3 regions of the Nonomuraea sp. NPDC049714 genome follow, and region 1 is predicted to be linked to each of the others. Evidence: riboswitches for the same ligand, from Rfam matches in the RefSeq annotation. Region 1 holds a riboswitch; each other region holds the start of a gene.

Region 1 (4,753 bases):
GTCAGGGTTTGACACGCGGGCGGAGGACACTCCGTCTCTCGCCTGCGCCGGGCTTGCCACCAGCAGCCCGCTCAACGCTGCGATGCCCAGCACGGCGCCCAGAATGCGTGTCTTCAACAGTCCTCCAGCAAGAGATGTCGCGGTTCGCCTTGGAGTGAACTCCAGCGCGCGGAGTGATCATTGCACTCGTCGGCAGCACTGTGGAATACGCCGGGAATACGCCTGGTCACCCGGAGTCGAGAGATGACTTCGGGCGAGACGGTCGGTCCGTACAGCCCCCGGTGGTGGCCGATCTAGGACGAATGGTGCATCATGGGGGCGCGAGCTGGGATGATCCCGGCTTCGTGTACCAACCCCCCGCGGGAGCTTGGGGCAACCAGGCTGAGAGGGTAGCTACTGCTGCTGCCGACCGCATGAACCTGTCCGGATAGTGCCTCTACGGCGCGTACTTCCGCTCCGGTGCAGGTCAAAGGCCACCCACGGGGTTCGTAGGTGGCCTCTTTGACCCTCGTACAGCTACGAAGTACAGCAGTAGGCCTCTAGGCTCTGCGCCTGCTCAACGAGAATGACCCCAGCAGTTGGGGGAGTCACTGCCAGGAGCGGTAGTCGCGAGGTTGCGGCGCTGAGTTCCCCCGCACCGATCTGTTCCGCGCACAGTCACTGGGTGTCCCCGGCGTCCCCGCTGACTCCGAGCGCGTGTTTGGTGCTCACGCCCCGTGCGCATCACACCGAACGGTCCTACGTAACCCTATACAGGTGATAGGGAGGGTTTTGCCAATGGAGTCCGCGCTTGCAGCGGTAGGCGTGCTCAGTGAGCGCTGTGTAAGCCGCATCGCCTGCCGCGCATTTCTTCAAGGTGCTGTAGGTAGCTACGCGGACATCTGCGCTGGCCGGGGATGCGCTGACGAACAGCGTCAAGCAACTCGCTCCTACCAGCACAGTCGCCGTCAAGAATCGCTTCATAAAACACCTTTCTCTACTTCGCCACATACGGGGGTGCGGCGAATTGTCTTGTGCCTCAGCTGAAACGGGCATCGGGTTACTCCGAAGTCGGTTCCACTACTGTTCTAGTAGGCGCCGGTATGTTTCGGGTATGTTGTGCCTGCGCGTCAGGCTCAGTTGCGAGACCAGCACCATCGTGGCCGTCAGGTGGCCGGGGGCGTAGGTCGTTGACGCTGGACGATGAGTTCCCTGCGCATCACTATTCGCGGTGGTCAGAGGCCTGGCTCCGGAAGGCCGTCCAGCGCTCCACCGAGTTTCCTCAGGGCCTCACAGGTGGCTTCGTCAGTAGCGTCGGTGTAGACCTCCATCGTCATTTTGATGTTGCTGTGGCGCAGAATCCGCATGGCTACGCGGGGGTGTACGTCCAGTGCGGCCAGCAGCGTGGCGCACGTCCCTCGGGTGCCATGGACGGTGATTCGGCGTATGCCCGATTTAGCGATGCGGGCATCGAATCGGGCGTTGAACTTGGTGGGGTCGAGGGCCTTGCCCAGGGGTGAGGTGAAGACCAGGCCGGTCTCCTGCCAACGCTCCGCAGCTTCCTCGCGGTCGTGGTCCTGTTGCTGCTTGTGGAGTCGGAGGGCGGCGGTGCAAATTCCCGGCAGGGGTAGCGGCGCCTCGGAGCCTTCGGTCTTCACGGCCCGTCGCAGGAGTTGGTCACCGACCCGTTGGAGTTGCTCGCCGACGTAAAGTTCGCCAGCGTCGAGGTCCACGTACTTCCAGTCGAGTCCGAGCACCTCCCCCTTGCGGAGCCCGTGTAATCCGCCAGTCGATTGGCTCTGCTGTCCGGTGTGAAGGGTGGAACGGGTCGGAAGAGTGACACGTCTTTCGCTCCGAGTGTCCTAGCGGATGATGTTGGTCGTGAACGCTTGATCTCATAGTGTGCGCCCTTCGTACAAGATCGGACAGAGATGAGAGCTACCCAAGCGTGACAAACCCGGTTGGAGCTCCGGCTGCCTCGCTGGCAGGGTAGGCGGTTCTAAGCTCTGGACTATAAGGATGCTGGCCGACAGTTTGTTCGAAAGGCTATCGGCTTGCACCTTTGACCTGCTGGTTCGCAACTTCGTGTTACGAAGAGGCGTTGGAGATCGGCTACTTCGCGGTGCCTTTGAAGGATGAGAAGCTCGGCAGGGGCTCGCTTTCGCGATGAGTGTCGACGCCCTCACTTGGCGGAGCTCGCGTGTAGCGGTGCGTTGCAAGAGAACACAACGCTGCATGTCCGCATGACCAGCATCAGCGTGCACGGTTGTACAGCCACCAAGTACAGCTACCGCCACGCACGTAGCTGTACTCCTGCGGACCTGCACGGACTCTCCCGAGGGCGCGATGGCAGCTACCCCGGTGGTGGCCGATCTAGGACGAATGGTGCATCATGGGGGCGCGAGCTGGGATGATCCCAGCTTCGTGTACCAACCCCCCGCGGGAGCTTGGGGCAACCAGGCTGAGAGGGTAGCTACTGCTGCTGCCGACCGCATGAACCTGTCCGGGTAATGCCGGCGTAGGGAGTGCGCGATGTCGCATGCCGTCCACGACGACGAAGTCCCCCTCACCCTCGAAAGCGCGGCGCCCAAGACGCTGGGCGTGCTCGACCAGGGCGCGCTCTGGGCCAACCTGGCCGTCAGCCTGCTGGGCTTCTCCGGCGCGCTGTTCCTGATCGACCCGCTGGGCGGCGCCCCGCTGACGCTGGCCGCCGCGCTGACCGCGACGGTCGTGGGCAGCCTGATCGGCACCGCCATGGTGGGGCTGTCGGCCATCCCCGGCACGCAGACCGGGCAGCCCGCGATGGTGCTGCTGCGCGGCCTGTTCGGGGCCCGGCTGTCCTACATCCCGACGGCGCTCAACATCATCCAGATGATCGGCTGGGGCGCGTTCGAGCTCTGGGTCATCTCGATGGGCGCGATGGCCATCTTCGGCGACACCGTCCCGTACGCGGTGTGGGTGATCGTCGCCGGGGTGCTGACCACGGTGCTGACCATCTGGCCGCTCGGCGCGATCAGGCTGCTGCGCCGCTACATCACCATCGCCGTGATCATCGCGCTCATCTGGTTCGCCGTACGGTTCCTCGGCGACGCGCCGCCGCAGACGGGCGGCAGCTGGACGGCGTTCATGCCCGCGGTCGACTACGTGATCGCGCTGTCGGTGTCGTGGGTGCCGCTCGCCGCCGACTTCGCCCGGCACTCCAGGTCCAGCCGGGCCGCCTTCACCGGGGTCGTCGGCGGCTACACGCTGGCCCAGGTCGCCTGCCTCGGGCTCGGTGTCTACGCGGTGGCCATCGCGGGGGCCGGGGCGGTGGCGGCCGACAGCACGGCGGTGTTCGTGCCCTTCGTGGCCGCGCCGCTGGGCGCGCTGTTCTTCGCCATCCTCGTGCTGCGCGAGGCCGACCAGTCCTTCGCCAACGTCTACTCCACGACCGTCTCGCTGCAGAACCTCATGCCGCGGGTCGACAGGCGGATCCTCAGCACCGTCATCGGCGTGCTCACCGTCGCCATCGCGCTCGTGGTCGACGTGACGTCCTACGGCGCGTTCCTCGGCCTGATCGGCGCGGTCTTCGTGCCGATGTTCGCGGTGCTCGCCGTGGACTACTTCCTGCTCGGCGGCTCGACCCGCTGGAACACCGCCGAGAACGCGCCCGCCCGCTGGTCGATGCTGCTGCCCTGGGCGCTCGGCTTCGCCGCCTACTGGCTGACCACCTCGACCCCCACGATCGCCCAGTGGGACGGGATGTGGGCCGCGGTCCGCGAGGCGATCGGCTTCACCAGGGAGCCGTGGATGAACGGCGCGCTGGGCGGAGCCATCGTGGCGGCCCTGGTCACGCTGGCGGTGGGCGCGCTCAGGCGCCGCGCGACTCGCGACGCTCGACGTTGAGCAGGTGGCGCTTGGCGGCCGCGCCTCCCGCGTAGTCGCCGAGCTCGCCGTCCTCCCGCACGACCCGGTGACACGGCACGACCACGCACACGGGGTTGGAGCTGAGCGCGTTGCCGACCGCGCGCAGCGCGCGCGGCCGGCCGATGAGCTCGCCGATCCGCTCCATGGTGGTGGTCGTGCCGTACGGGACCGCCATCGTCTTCTGCAGCACCGTGCGCGCGAACGACGTGGCGAGGGCCAGGTCGACCGGCGTGGCGAAGGCCCGCAGCCGGCCGGAGAAGTAGGCGTCCAGCTCCCTGCGCACCGGGTCCAGCCGCCGGGCGTCGGTGCCGATCATGCTGCCGACGTGCTTGGCGACGCGCTCGTACACGATGTTCTCGTCCTCGAAGCTGCACGAGGCGAGGCCCCTGGAGGTCACCGCGAGCACCAGCCGGCCGACCGCGCCGTCATAGGTGCCGAAGGCGACATCGAGCGGCCGATCGTCCCGATAGGTGTCGGACGTCACCCGCAGCAGGGCTTCGAGGTCGCCTGACATGCTTTCACCCTCTTCAGCCAGCCACGGAAATGCCGTGACCGCAGCGTATCGGACGGATCGCCCGGCATGAGCGCCACGCCACAGGCACTATGGAGATGTGGGGGACCTAAGGGCTGGGAGTGACGATGAGATAGCCCGCGCTGTGCTCGACAGCTCGCCCAACGCCGTGGTGGCCTTCGACAGGGACCAGAGTGTCCTGGTCTGGAACGCGGCGGCGGAGCGGCTCTTCGGCTGGACCGCCGAGGACATGCTGGGGCGCAGGGCGCCGATCGTGCCGGAGGAGCTGACCGCCGAGCACCACGCCGTGCTGGAACGGGTCCGTACCGGCGAGCAGGTCTCGCTGCGCACCAAGCG
Region 2 (4,753 bases), on a different contig from region 1:
TTTCCTCCGTTTTCGCGCGCCGAGCCGAGCTGTCAGGCTAGTCGCGGTCCGGTGACCGGCGCTTCTCCGTTCCTGACCGGTTCAGTACGTGGGCCGGCTCGAATGGGCAGGCCAGGGGCCGGGAGAGACCATGGTGTTGGTGAGGGCCCAGCGTTCGTGGTCGCGCCAGGCGCCGGCGATGAACAGCACGTCGGGCGAGGTGCCCTCGTACCGGAAGCCGAGGCGCTGGACCAGCTTGAGTGAGGGGTGGTTGTCCGGCTGGATCTGGGCTTCCAGGCGGTGCAGCCGCAGGCGCTCGAAGGCGTACCCGATCACCAGGCCGAGGCCCTCGGTCATGTAGCCGCGTCCGGCGCTGGGGGCGAAGGCCGCGTAACCGAGCGAAGCGTTCTGGAAGCGGCCGCGGATGATGCTGTTGAGGTTGACCGTGCCCGCGATGGCGCCGGTATCGCGCAGGCAGATCAGCAGGCCCTGGGTGGTCACATGGTCGAACCGGGTGAGGAACGCCTTGAACTCCTCCGGGGTGGAGGGGTACGACATCCGCGGAGCATGCAGGTCCGCGGATGCGGCGGTGAGATCCAGGAACTCGTCCTGATCGCGGGCCGTGATGGCGCGCAAGGTCACGCGCGACGCCTCTGCCGTCCCGGCTGCGAGGAATGCCGCTACTTCTGCCTGTGTCTGCGTGTGAGCCGCGTCTCCCGTGCTGTCATCCATGCGCCGAAGCTAGCCCACGCCATGAGCGACCGGGCGACGCGACCTCACCCCTGCCGGGCCGACGCCGACCCGGCTCCGTCAGTCGGCGATCGGCAGGTAGACCCTGTTGCCCGACTCCGCGAACTCGCGGGACTTGGCGAGCATCCCTTCCCGCACCTCCTCCTCGGTGAGCGAGTCAGGCCCGTCAGGGCCGAACTTCTCCATCACCTCTTTGCTGATCTTCATCGAGCAGAACTTCGGCCCGCACATCGAGCAGAAGTGGGCCGTCTTGGCCGGGGCGGCGGGCAGGGTCTCGTCGTGGAAGGACCGGGCCGTGTCCGGGTCGAGCGACAGGTCGAACTGGTCCTCCCAGCGGAACTCGAACCGGGCGTCCGACAGCGCGTCGTCCCAGGCCTGGGCCTGCGGATGCCCCTTGGCCAGGTCCGCCGCGTGCGCTGCGATCTTGTACGTGATCACGCCCGTCTTGACGTCGTCCCTGTTGGGCAGGCCGAGGTGCTCCTTGGGGGTGACGTAGCAGAGCATCGCGGTGCCGAACCAGCCGATCATCGCCGCCCCGATGCCCGAGGTGATGTGGTCGTAGCCGGGAGCGATGTCGGTGACCAGGGGGCCGAGCGTGTAGAAGGGCGCGTCGTCGCAGAGCTCGCGCTGCAGGTCGACGTTCTCCTTGATCTTGTGCATGGGCACGTGGCCGGGGCCCTCGATCATCACCTGGACGCCGTGGTCGCGGGCGATGGAGGTGAGCTCGCCGAGCGTGCGGAGCTCCGCGAACTGGGCCTCGTCGTTGGCGTCGGCGATGGAGCCGGGCCGCAGCCCGTCGCCGAGGGAGAACGCCACGTCGTAGGCGGCCAGGAGCTCGCACATGTCGGCGAAGTGTTCGTACAGGAAGCTCTCGCGGTGGTGCGCCAGGCACCAGGCGGCCATGATCGAGCCGCCGCGCGAGACGATGCCGGTCTTGCGGCGGGCCGTCAGCGGCACGTACGCCAGCCGGACGCCGGCGTGCACGGTCATGTAGTCGACGCCCTGCTCGCACTGCTCGATCAGGGTGTCGCGGTAGACCTCCCACGACAGGTCGGCGGCGACCCCGTTGACCTTCTCCAGGGCCTGGTAGATGGGCACGGTGCCGACGGGGACGGGGGAGTTGCGGATGATCCACTCGCGGGTGGCGTGGATGTCCTTGCCGGTGGACAGGTCCATGATGGTGTCGGCTCCCCAGCGGGTGGCCCAGGTCATCTTCTCCACCTCCTCCTCGATGGAGGAGGAGACGGCCGAGTTGCCGATGTTGGCGTTGATCTTCACCAGGAAGTTGCGGCCGATGATCATGGGCTCGGTCTCGGGGTGGTTGACGTTCGCCGGGATGATGGCCCGGCCGGCGGCCACCTCGTCCCGGACGAACTCCGGCGCGACCCCTTCCCTGACCGCGACGAACTCCATCTCGCGGGTGATCAGGCCCGCGCGGGCGTAGGCGAGCTGGGTGACCGGCGCCCCGGTCGCCCGCAGCGTCCCCGACGCCTGCGGGGCGACGTCGCCCCGGTCGAGGATCCACTCCCGGCGCAGCGGCGGCAGGCCCTGGGTGAGGTCGGTGGTCACGGACTGGTCGGTGTACGGCCCGGAGGTGTCGTACAGGCGCACCCGTTCGCCGTTGGACAGCAGGATCTCGCGCATGGGGACTCGGAGATCACCGATGTGGACCTTGGAAAAGCGCGCGTCGCTCACCACGCAACTCCCTTCGCCGGCATTACCCGGAGCAGGTTCTGGCGGTCGGCGGCTGATGAGTAGCCGTCCTCTCAGCCCGGTCGAACCGGGCTCCCGCGTTGGACTGCCTCAAGCTAACCCGGCATCCGGCGACGCGCAAGATCCGTGTCAGAAGTCGAACAGGCGGCGCGGCCCCGGGCCGTCCTGGCCGAGCCGGTCGGCCGGGTTGGTCAGGGCGCAGACCTCGAAGGACAGGCAGCCGCAGCCGATGCAGTCGGTGAACCGGTCCCGCATCCGCTCCAGCCGCTCGATCCGGGCGTCGATCTCCGCGCTCCAGCATGCGGACGCCTTGACCCAGAACTCGCGGGTCGGCGCCACACCGTCGGGCAGCAGGGCGAGCACGTCGCCGATCACCGTGAGCGGGATGCCCAGGTGGTGCGAGGCGCGGATGAAGGCGAGCTGGCGCAGCGTCTGGCGGGGGTAGCGGCGCTGGTTGCCCGTCGTGCGGCGGCTGGCGATGAGGCCCTGCCGCTCGTAGAAGCGCAGCGCCGAGGCGGGAACGCCGCTGCGCTCCGACAGCTCGCCGATCGTCAGCTCCGTGGTCTCCGGAGGGATCGATGCCATGCCGGGCAGCCTAGCCCTTGACTTAAACCTTTGTTCAAGTTCGACGCTTGGGGGGTCGACCTTGAAAGGACCGCGTATGTCTGACAGACCGCTCCACCTCGCGTTGATCGTGGGGAGCACGCGTGCGGGCCGGTTCGGCCCCACGGTCGCCGCCTGGTTCGCCGAGCAGGCCGCCGCGCGTCAGGACGTCGTCGTCGATCTCATCGACCTGGCGCAGGCACGGCTGCCCGCGCACCTGACCGGCGAACCCGGCGCGGAGGACGCGCGGGCGCTCGCGGCCGTGAGCGAACGGCTGACCCGGGCCGACGGGTTCGTCGTGGTGACGCCCGAGTACAACCACAGCTATCCCGCGTCCCTCAAATCCGCCATCGACTGGCATTTCACCGAATGGCAGGCCAAGCCCGTCGGATTCATCTCGTACGGCGGCGTATCCGGCGGGCTGCGGGCTGTCGAGCACCTCCGGCAGGTGTTCGCCGAGCTGCACGCGGTCACCATCCGCGACACCGTCAGCTTCCACGGAGCCGCCTACCAGTTCACCCCGGACGGGCGGCCCAAGGACCCGGCGTCCTGCGAGGCAGCCGCGACCCGCCTGCTCGACCAGTTCGTCTGGTGGGCCCGCGCACTGCGCTCGGCCCGCTCCCATCACCCCTACGCCGCCTGACCAGGAGGACACCGTTCATGAGCAGCATGTGGCCACAGATCGCCCGACCCGATGCCGGCACCGTCCTGGTGACCGAATCCTCCTCGGCCGCCGCCTGGGAGGGGGCGCCGTGGCCGGCGGGGCTCCTGTCGGTCACCGAGTTCGCCGCCACGGACGGCGGCGCCGTACTGACCTACACGCAGTGGGTGAGCGGCGCGGCCGATCGCGCGTTCGTGACCGGGCTGACGGGAGCCGAGCCCGTCGAGTACGAGCTGTACCGCAGCGGAGAGCGGGAGGACCGGCCGACGCCGGGGTGCCTGGTCGCCGTGCGCGTCGAGTTCGACGGGCCCGACCGGGAGCGGCAGCGGCAGTGGATCGACACCGTGTTCCAGGCGCTGGCGAGCGAGGCCGAGCCGCATCCCGGCGGGATTTCGGGCCACTTCCACGTGAGCGCCGACGGCACGCGCGTGCTCAACTACGCCGAGTGGACCGACGAGCGGGCACACCGGGACGCCATCGCGAGCTCCGGCCAGGGCGCGGTGGGCGGTTCGGCCGACTGGCGACGGGTCCAGCGGTTCCCCGGAGTGAAGAACAGCCAGGTCAGGCGCTACCACCTGCTGCGCAGCCTCCCCGCGCCCGCCAAGGACGCGCCCGCCGCTAGCGGGCCGGCTGAGGAAGTGCTGGACAGCCCGACGGGGTGGGTGGCCGAGCACATCCGCACGTACGTGGACAGCGACGGACGAGACGGTCACCTCTACCAGGGCTTGCCGACCCTGCTGCTCACCACCCGGGGCCGTAAGTCCGGCAGGCTCCGCCGTACCGCGCTGATCTACGGGCGGGACGGCGACCGCCACCTGCTGGTGGCCTCGAACGGCGGCTCGCCCCAGCACCCCGCCTGGTACCTCAACCTGTCCGCGAACCCCGGCGTCACCGTCCAGGTCGGCGGCGACATCTTCGACGCGCGGGCGCGGGTGGCCACCCCGCAGGAGAAGCGACGGCTCTGGCGGGTGATGGCGGAGGTCTTCCCGCTCTACGACACCTACCAGGAGGGGACGGAGCGCGACCTTCCCCTGGTCATCCTGGAGA
Region 3 (4,753 bases), on a different contig from region 1:
CGCCTCGATGATTCGGCGTCCCTGGACGAGGTCGCGGGGCCGGTCCACGGACAGCACCGCGGCCAGCTCGTCCTCGTCGGTGAGCCAGCAGGCCGACCACTTGCCCTCCGGCGTGCCCCGGTACAGCAGCCGCCGGCCGGCCGGATGATGGCCCGCGTACTGGATCATGTGGCCGAACTGCTCCGACCAGAAGTACGGGACCGGGTCGTAGACCGCCTTCTCCCCCAGCAGGGTCGCGGCGGCGACCTCGGGCGCGCCCAGCGCGGTGTCCCAGTGCTCCACGCGCAGCCTGGCCTGGTAGCGGCGCGACCACCAGGCGGCGCAGTCGCCCACCGCGACCACGCCCGGCATCGAGGTGCGCAGGTGCTCGTCGGTGACGACGCCGTTGTGCAGGTCGATGTCGGCGTCGGCGAGCCACTCGACGGCCGGGCGCACGCCGATCCCGGCGACGACCACGTGCGCCTCGACGAAGCCGCCGCCGACCAGCTCGACGCCGCCCTCCTCCACCGCTCCGACCATGGTGTCGAGCCGCAGGTCGATGCCGTCGTACCAGCTCAGCGTGCGAGCGCCGATCTCGGCGCCGACCGCGAGCGCGAGCGGTGCGGAGGCGGCCTCGATCACCGTCACCGCGCAACCGGCCCGGCGGGCCGCGGTGGCCACCTCCGCGCCGATCCAGCCCGCGCCGACGACCGCCACCCGAGCGCCGGGGACCAGCCTGGCCCGCAGCTCCAGCGAGTCGTCCAGGGTGCGCAGCGCGTGCTGCGGGCCGTCGCCGGGCAGCATAATCGGCTCGGTCCCGGTGGCGATCACCAGCCCGTCATAGGCGAGCTCGCCCTCGGTGGTCTCCACGGCGCCGGCCCGCAACGCCTTGGCCGAGACGCCGGGCCTGAAGTCGATCCCCATCGCGGACAGGTCGGAGTCGACGAAGCTGGAGTCGGAGTCGCCGAGCAGCACGGCCTTCGACAGGGGCGGGCGGTCATACGGCCGATGCCGCTCCTCCCCGATCAAAGTGATCTTGCCGTCGAAGCCCCGCGCACGCAGAGCCTCGACGCTGCGCACGCCCGCCAGACCCGCTCCTACCACCACGACACGATTCACGTAAATGACCATAACGGGGGGCGTGCCGGATCGTCGCGTCGAGGCCGTAAGGTAGGGGACGTAAGACGCGCGGGAGTCCGGCCGATACCGGGCTGAGAGGAAGGCTTTACCGGGCCTTCGACCGCAAGACACCTGATCCGGATCATGCCGGCGAAGGGAGCGGACCATGGACGTGGTCGTCGGAGCGGGCATCGTCGGGCTGTCCATCGCCTGGCGGCTGGCTCGCGAGGGCCGGCCGGTCACCGTGGTGGATCCGGCCCCGGCCTCGGGCGCCTCCCACGCCGCGGCGGGCATGCTGGCGCCGGTCAGCGAGGTCACCTACACCGAGGAGCCGCTGCTCCGGCTCGGCCTCGCCTCCCTGAGCCGCTGGCCCGCCTTCGCCGCCGAACTCGCCGCCGACGCGGGCCTGACGAACGACACCCCCGGCTCCCGCCACGCGCCCGCCCCGAAGCCCGCCCCCGGCGACGGTCCCGTCCCGGACAACGCCCCTGGCTCCCGTCACGGGCTCATCCCGGGCGCCGCCCCTGGCTCCGACGGCGAGCTCGGCGCGGCGGGCGGTGCGGACGGGGTGTCCGGCTCGGGCGAAGGCTTCGGCGGGGGGATCTCCGCCGCCGCCAGGGCCGGGCTCGACCTGCGGGCCGACGGGACGCTCGACGTGGCGTTCGGGGCCGACGACCTGGCCGCGCTGGGCGAGCTTGCCGCGTTCATGGAGAAGCTGGGCCTGCCGGTCGAGCGGCTGACGGGCCGGGAGTGCCGCCGGCTGGAGCCGATGCTGGCGCCCTCCGTGCGTGGCGGGCTGCTGGCCGGGACCGACGCCTGGGTGAACCCGCGCCGCGTCACCGCGGCGCTGCTCGCCGCCCTGGAGCGGCGCGGCGTGCCGCTGGTGCCGGCGCGCGTCAGCGAGCTGCTGCGCGACGGCGACCGGGTCACGGGTGTACGGCTGGCGCCCCCGGCGAGCCCCGGGGAGATCCTGGCCGAACGGGTGGTGCTGGCGGCCGGGGCGTGGAGCGGCGAGCTGGCGAACGTGCCGGTACGCCCGGTCAAGGGGCAGATCATGCGGCTGCGTTCGGAGCGGCCGCTGCTCGGCCGGTGCGTGCGCGGCATGGTGCACGGGACGCCGGTCTATCTGGTGCCGCGCGGTGACGGCGAGCTGGTCGTCGGCGGCACGCAGGAGGAGCTGGGCTTCGACACCAGGGTGACCGCGGGCGGCCTGTACGAGCTGCTGCGGGACGCCAGGGAGCTGGTGCCGGGCGTCACCGAGCTGGAGGTCGCCGACGTGGTGGCGGGCCTGCGCCCGGGGACACCGGACAATCTGCCGATCGTCGGGCCGAGCGGCACGCCGGGCCTCACGCTGGCCACCGGTCACTTCCGCAGTGGGGTGCTGCTCACCCCCGTCACGGCCGCGATCGTCCAGGGCGAGGGTGGCGATCTCGCGACATTGTGCTCACCCGCTAGATTCCGGGATATCTCATGAAACTGATGGTCAACGGGGCCGCGCACGAGGTGCCTGACAGCATGACCGTGGCGCAGGCCGTACAGAAGCTGACCGGACGGTCAGGCGGGGCCACCACCGGCGTGGCGGTGGCCGTGAACGGTGAGGTGGTCACGCGCGGCTCGTGGGAGACCACGGCGCTGCGCGAGGGCGACCTCGTGGAGGTGCTGACGGCGGTGCAAGGTGGATGATCTGATCATCGCCGGGGAGAAGTTCTCCTCCCGGCTCATCATGGGCACGGGCGGCGCGCCCTCGCTGGAGGTGCTCGACGCGGCGCTGGCGGCGTCCGGCACGGAGCTGACCACGGTGGCGATGCGGCGGCTCGACCCCGGCGCCCGCGGCTCGGTGCTGGACGTGCTCCGCGAGCGCGGCATCCGGGTGCTGCCCAACACGGCGGGCTGCTTCACCGCCGGCGACGCCGTGCTGACGGCGCGGCTGGCCAGGGAGGCGCTCGGCACCGACTGGGTCAAGCTGGAGGTCATCGCCGACGAGCGGACCCTGCTGCCGGACCCGATCGAGACGTTCGACGCGGCCGAGCGGCTGGTGGCCGACGGTTTCGTGGTGCTGCCGTACATCGGCGACGACCCGGCGCTCGCCCGCCGCCTGGAGCAGGCCGGCTGCGCGGCGGTGATGCCGCTCGGCTCGCCGATCGGCTCCGGGCTCGGCATCCGCAACCCGCACAGCATCGAGCTCATCGTGGAGGCGGCCGGGGTGCCGGTGATCCTCGACGCGGGCATCGGCACGGCCAGCGACGCCGCCCTGGCGATGGAGCTGGGCTGCGACGCCGTGCTCCTGGCGACGGCGGTGACCAGGGCGCAGCGGCCGGATCTGATGGCGACGGCGATGAAGGGCGCGGTGCTGGCCGGTCGGCAGGCGTGGCAGGCGGGCCGCATCCCGCGCCGGCGCTACGCTGAGGCGTCGTCACCGATGACGCCCTGAGGCCGGCGAACCACCGTCGGCCTTCAGGTCACCGCGGACTCGCCGGGAAACCCTTGAACGGGCACGGGTCCGCATCGGTTTCGGATGCTCAGGCCCTCCCGGGGGCGAAACGCCCGTAAACTCGGCGGGGTGGACACGACGACAGCGGACCCTCTGGTCGGCCGGCTGCTCGATGGGCGCTACCGCATCGAGTCACTGATCGCCCGGGGCGGTATGGCGACCGTCTACCTCGCGCTGGACATCCGGCTGGACCGGACCGTCGCGCTGAAGGTCATGCATCGCTCGCTCGCCGAGGACCCGGCGTTCGTGCGCAGGTTCATCGGCGAGGCCAAGTCGGTGGCCAGTCTCTCCCATCCCAACGTGGTGCACGTCTTCGACCAGGGCACCGACAACGACATCGTCTACCTGTCGATGGAGTACGTACCCGGCAAGACGCTGCGCGACATCCTGCGCGAGCGCGGCAGGGTGCCGGCCCGCGAGGCACTGGAGATCATGATCCCGGTGCTCGCGGCGCTCGGCGCGGCCCACCAGGCCGGGCTCGTCCATCGTGACGTCAAGCCCGAGAACGTGCTGATGACCGACGACGGCCGGGTCAAGGTCGTGGACTTCGGCCTGGCCAGGGCGATCGAGGCGACCAACCAGACCCGCACCGGCGTGATGATCGGCACGATCGGCTACATGTCGCCCGAGCAGGTGACGACCGGCGGCGCCGATGTGCGCAGCGACGTCTACGCCGCGGGCATCATGCTGTTCGAGCTGGTGACGGGCGAGCAGCCCTACGACGGCGAGACGCCCATGTCGGTGGCCTACCGGCATGTGCACGACACCGTGGCGGCGCCGTCGTCGGTGGTGCACGACGTGCCCCGGCTGATCGACACGCTGGTGGCCCACGCCACGGCCCGCGACCCGCAGGACCGCCCGGCGGACGCGACCGCGATGCTGGTGGCCGCCGTGGAGGCGCACCGGCTGCTGCCCCGGCAGACGGAGCCGCCGGCGGCACGCTCGCCGCAGCACTCCCGGCCGCACACGATGCCGCCGCGCGCCGCGCCCGCGCACACACTGATCCAGCCGCGGGCCGAGAGCGCGCCACCGCCGCCACCGCCGCGCCGCGACCGGTTCAGGGTCAACTGGTTCCTGGTGGTGCTCGCCGCCGTCATGGTGGTCGCGGTCGCGGCGACCGGGCTCTATTTCTCCCAGAAGAGCTACGCCACCGTGCCCGACCTG

Evidence for each region. Region 1 has a riboswitch for thiamine pyrophosphate ahead of ACIBQX_RS44855 (purine-cytosine permease family protein). Riboswitches for the same ligand answer to the same signal wherever they lie in the genome.
Region 2: it holds a riboswitch for thiamine pyrophosphate, as region 1 does, so the genes downstream of both, thiC (phosphomethylpyrimidine synthase ThiC) here and ACIBQX_RS44855 (purine-cytosine permease family protein) in region 1, are expected to answer to the same signal.
Region 3: it holds a riboswitch for thiamine pyrophosphate, as region 1 does, so the genes downstream of both, ACIBQX_RS05860 (FAD-dependent oxidoreductase) here and ACIBQX_RS44855 (purine-cytosine permease family protein) in region 1, are expected to answer to the same signal.

The regions. Positions count from the first base shown of each region.
Region 1 is NZ_JBITLM010000017.1:171,145-175,897, forward strand. Features, by position in the region: gene ACIBQX_RS44845 (hypothetical protein) at 1-117, opposite strand, end outside; partial or broken gene xerC (tyrosine recombinase XerC) at 1,215-1,745, opposite strand; TPP riboswitch at 2,409-2,521, shown strand; gene ACIBQX_RS44855 (purine-cytosine permease family protein) at 2,512-3,864, shown strand; gene ACIBQX_RS44860 (methylated-DNA--[protein]-cysteine S-methyltransferase) at 3,830-4,399, opposite strand; gene ACIBQX_RS44865 (PAS domain S-box protein) at 4,542-4,753, shown strand, end outside.
Region 2 is NZ_JBITLM010000004.1:615,063-619,815, reverse strand. Features, by position in the region: gene ACIBQX_RS20550 (GNAT family N-acetyltransferase) at 82-621, opposite strand; gene thiC (phosphomethylpyrimidine synthase ThiC) at 790-2,373, opposite strand; TPP riboswitch at 2,416-2,531, opposite strand; gene soxR (redox-sensitive transcriptional activator SoxR) at 2,572-3,027, opposite strand; gene ACIBQX_RS20535 (NADPH-dependent FMN reductase) at 3,104-3,688, shown strand; gene ACIBQX_RS20530 (nitroreductase family deazaflavin-dependent oxidoreductase) at 3,706-4,753, shown strand, end outside.
Region 3 is NZ_JBITLM010000001.1:1,222,559-1,227,311, forward strand. Features, by position in the region: gene ACIBQX_RS05855 (NAD(P)/FAD-dependent oxidoreductase) at 1-1,098, opposite strand, end outside; TPP riboswitch at 1,158-1,274, shown strand; gene ACIBQX_RS05860 (FAD-dependent oxidoreductase) at 1,265-2,572, shown strand; gene thiS (sulfur carrier protein ThiS) at 2,569-2,781, shown strand; gene ACIBQX_RS05870 (thiazole synthase) at 2,774-3,529, shown strand; gene pknB (Stk1 family PASTA domain-containing Ser/Thr kinase) at 3,659-4,753, shown strand, end outside.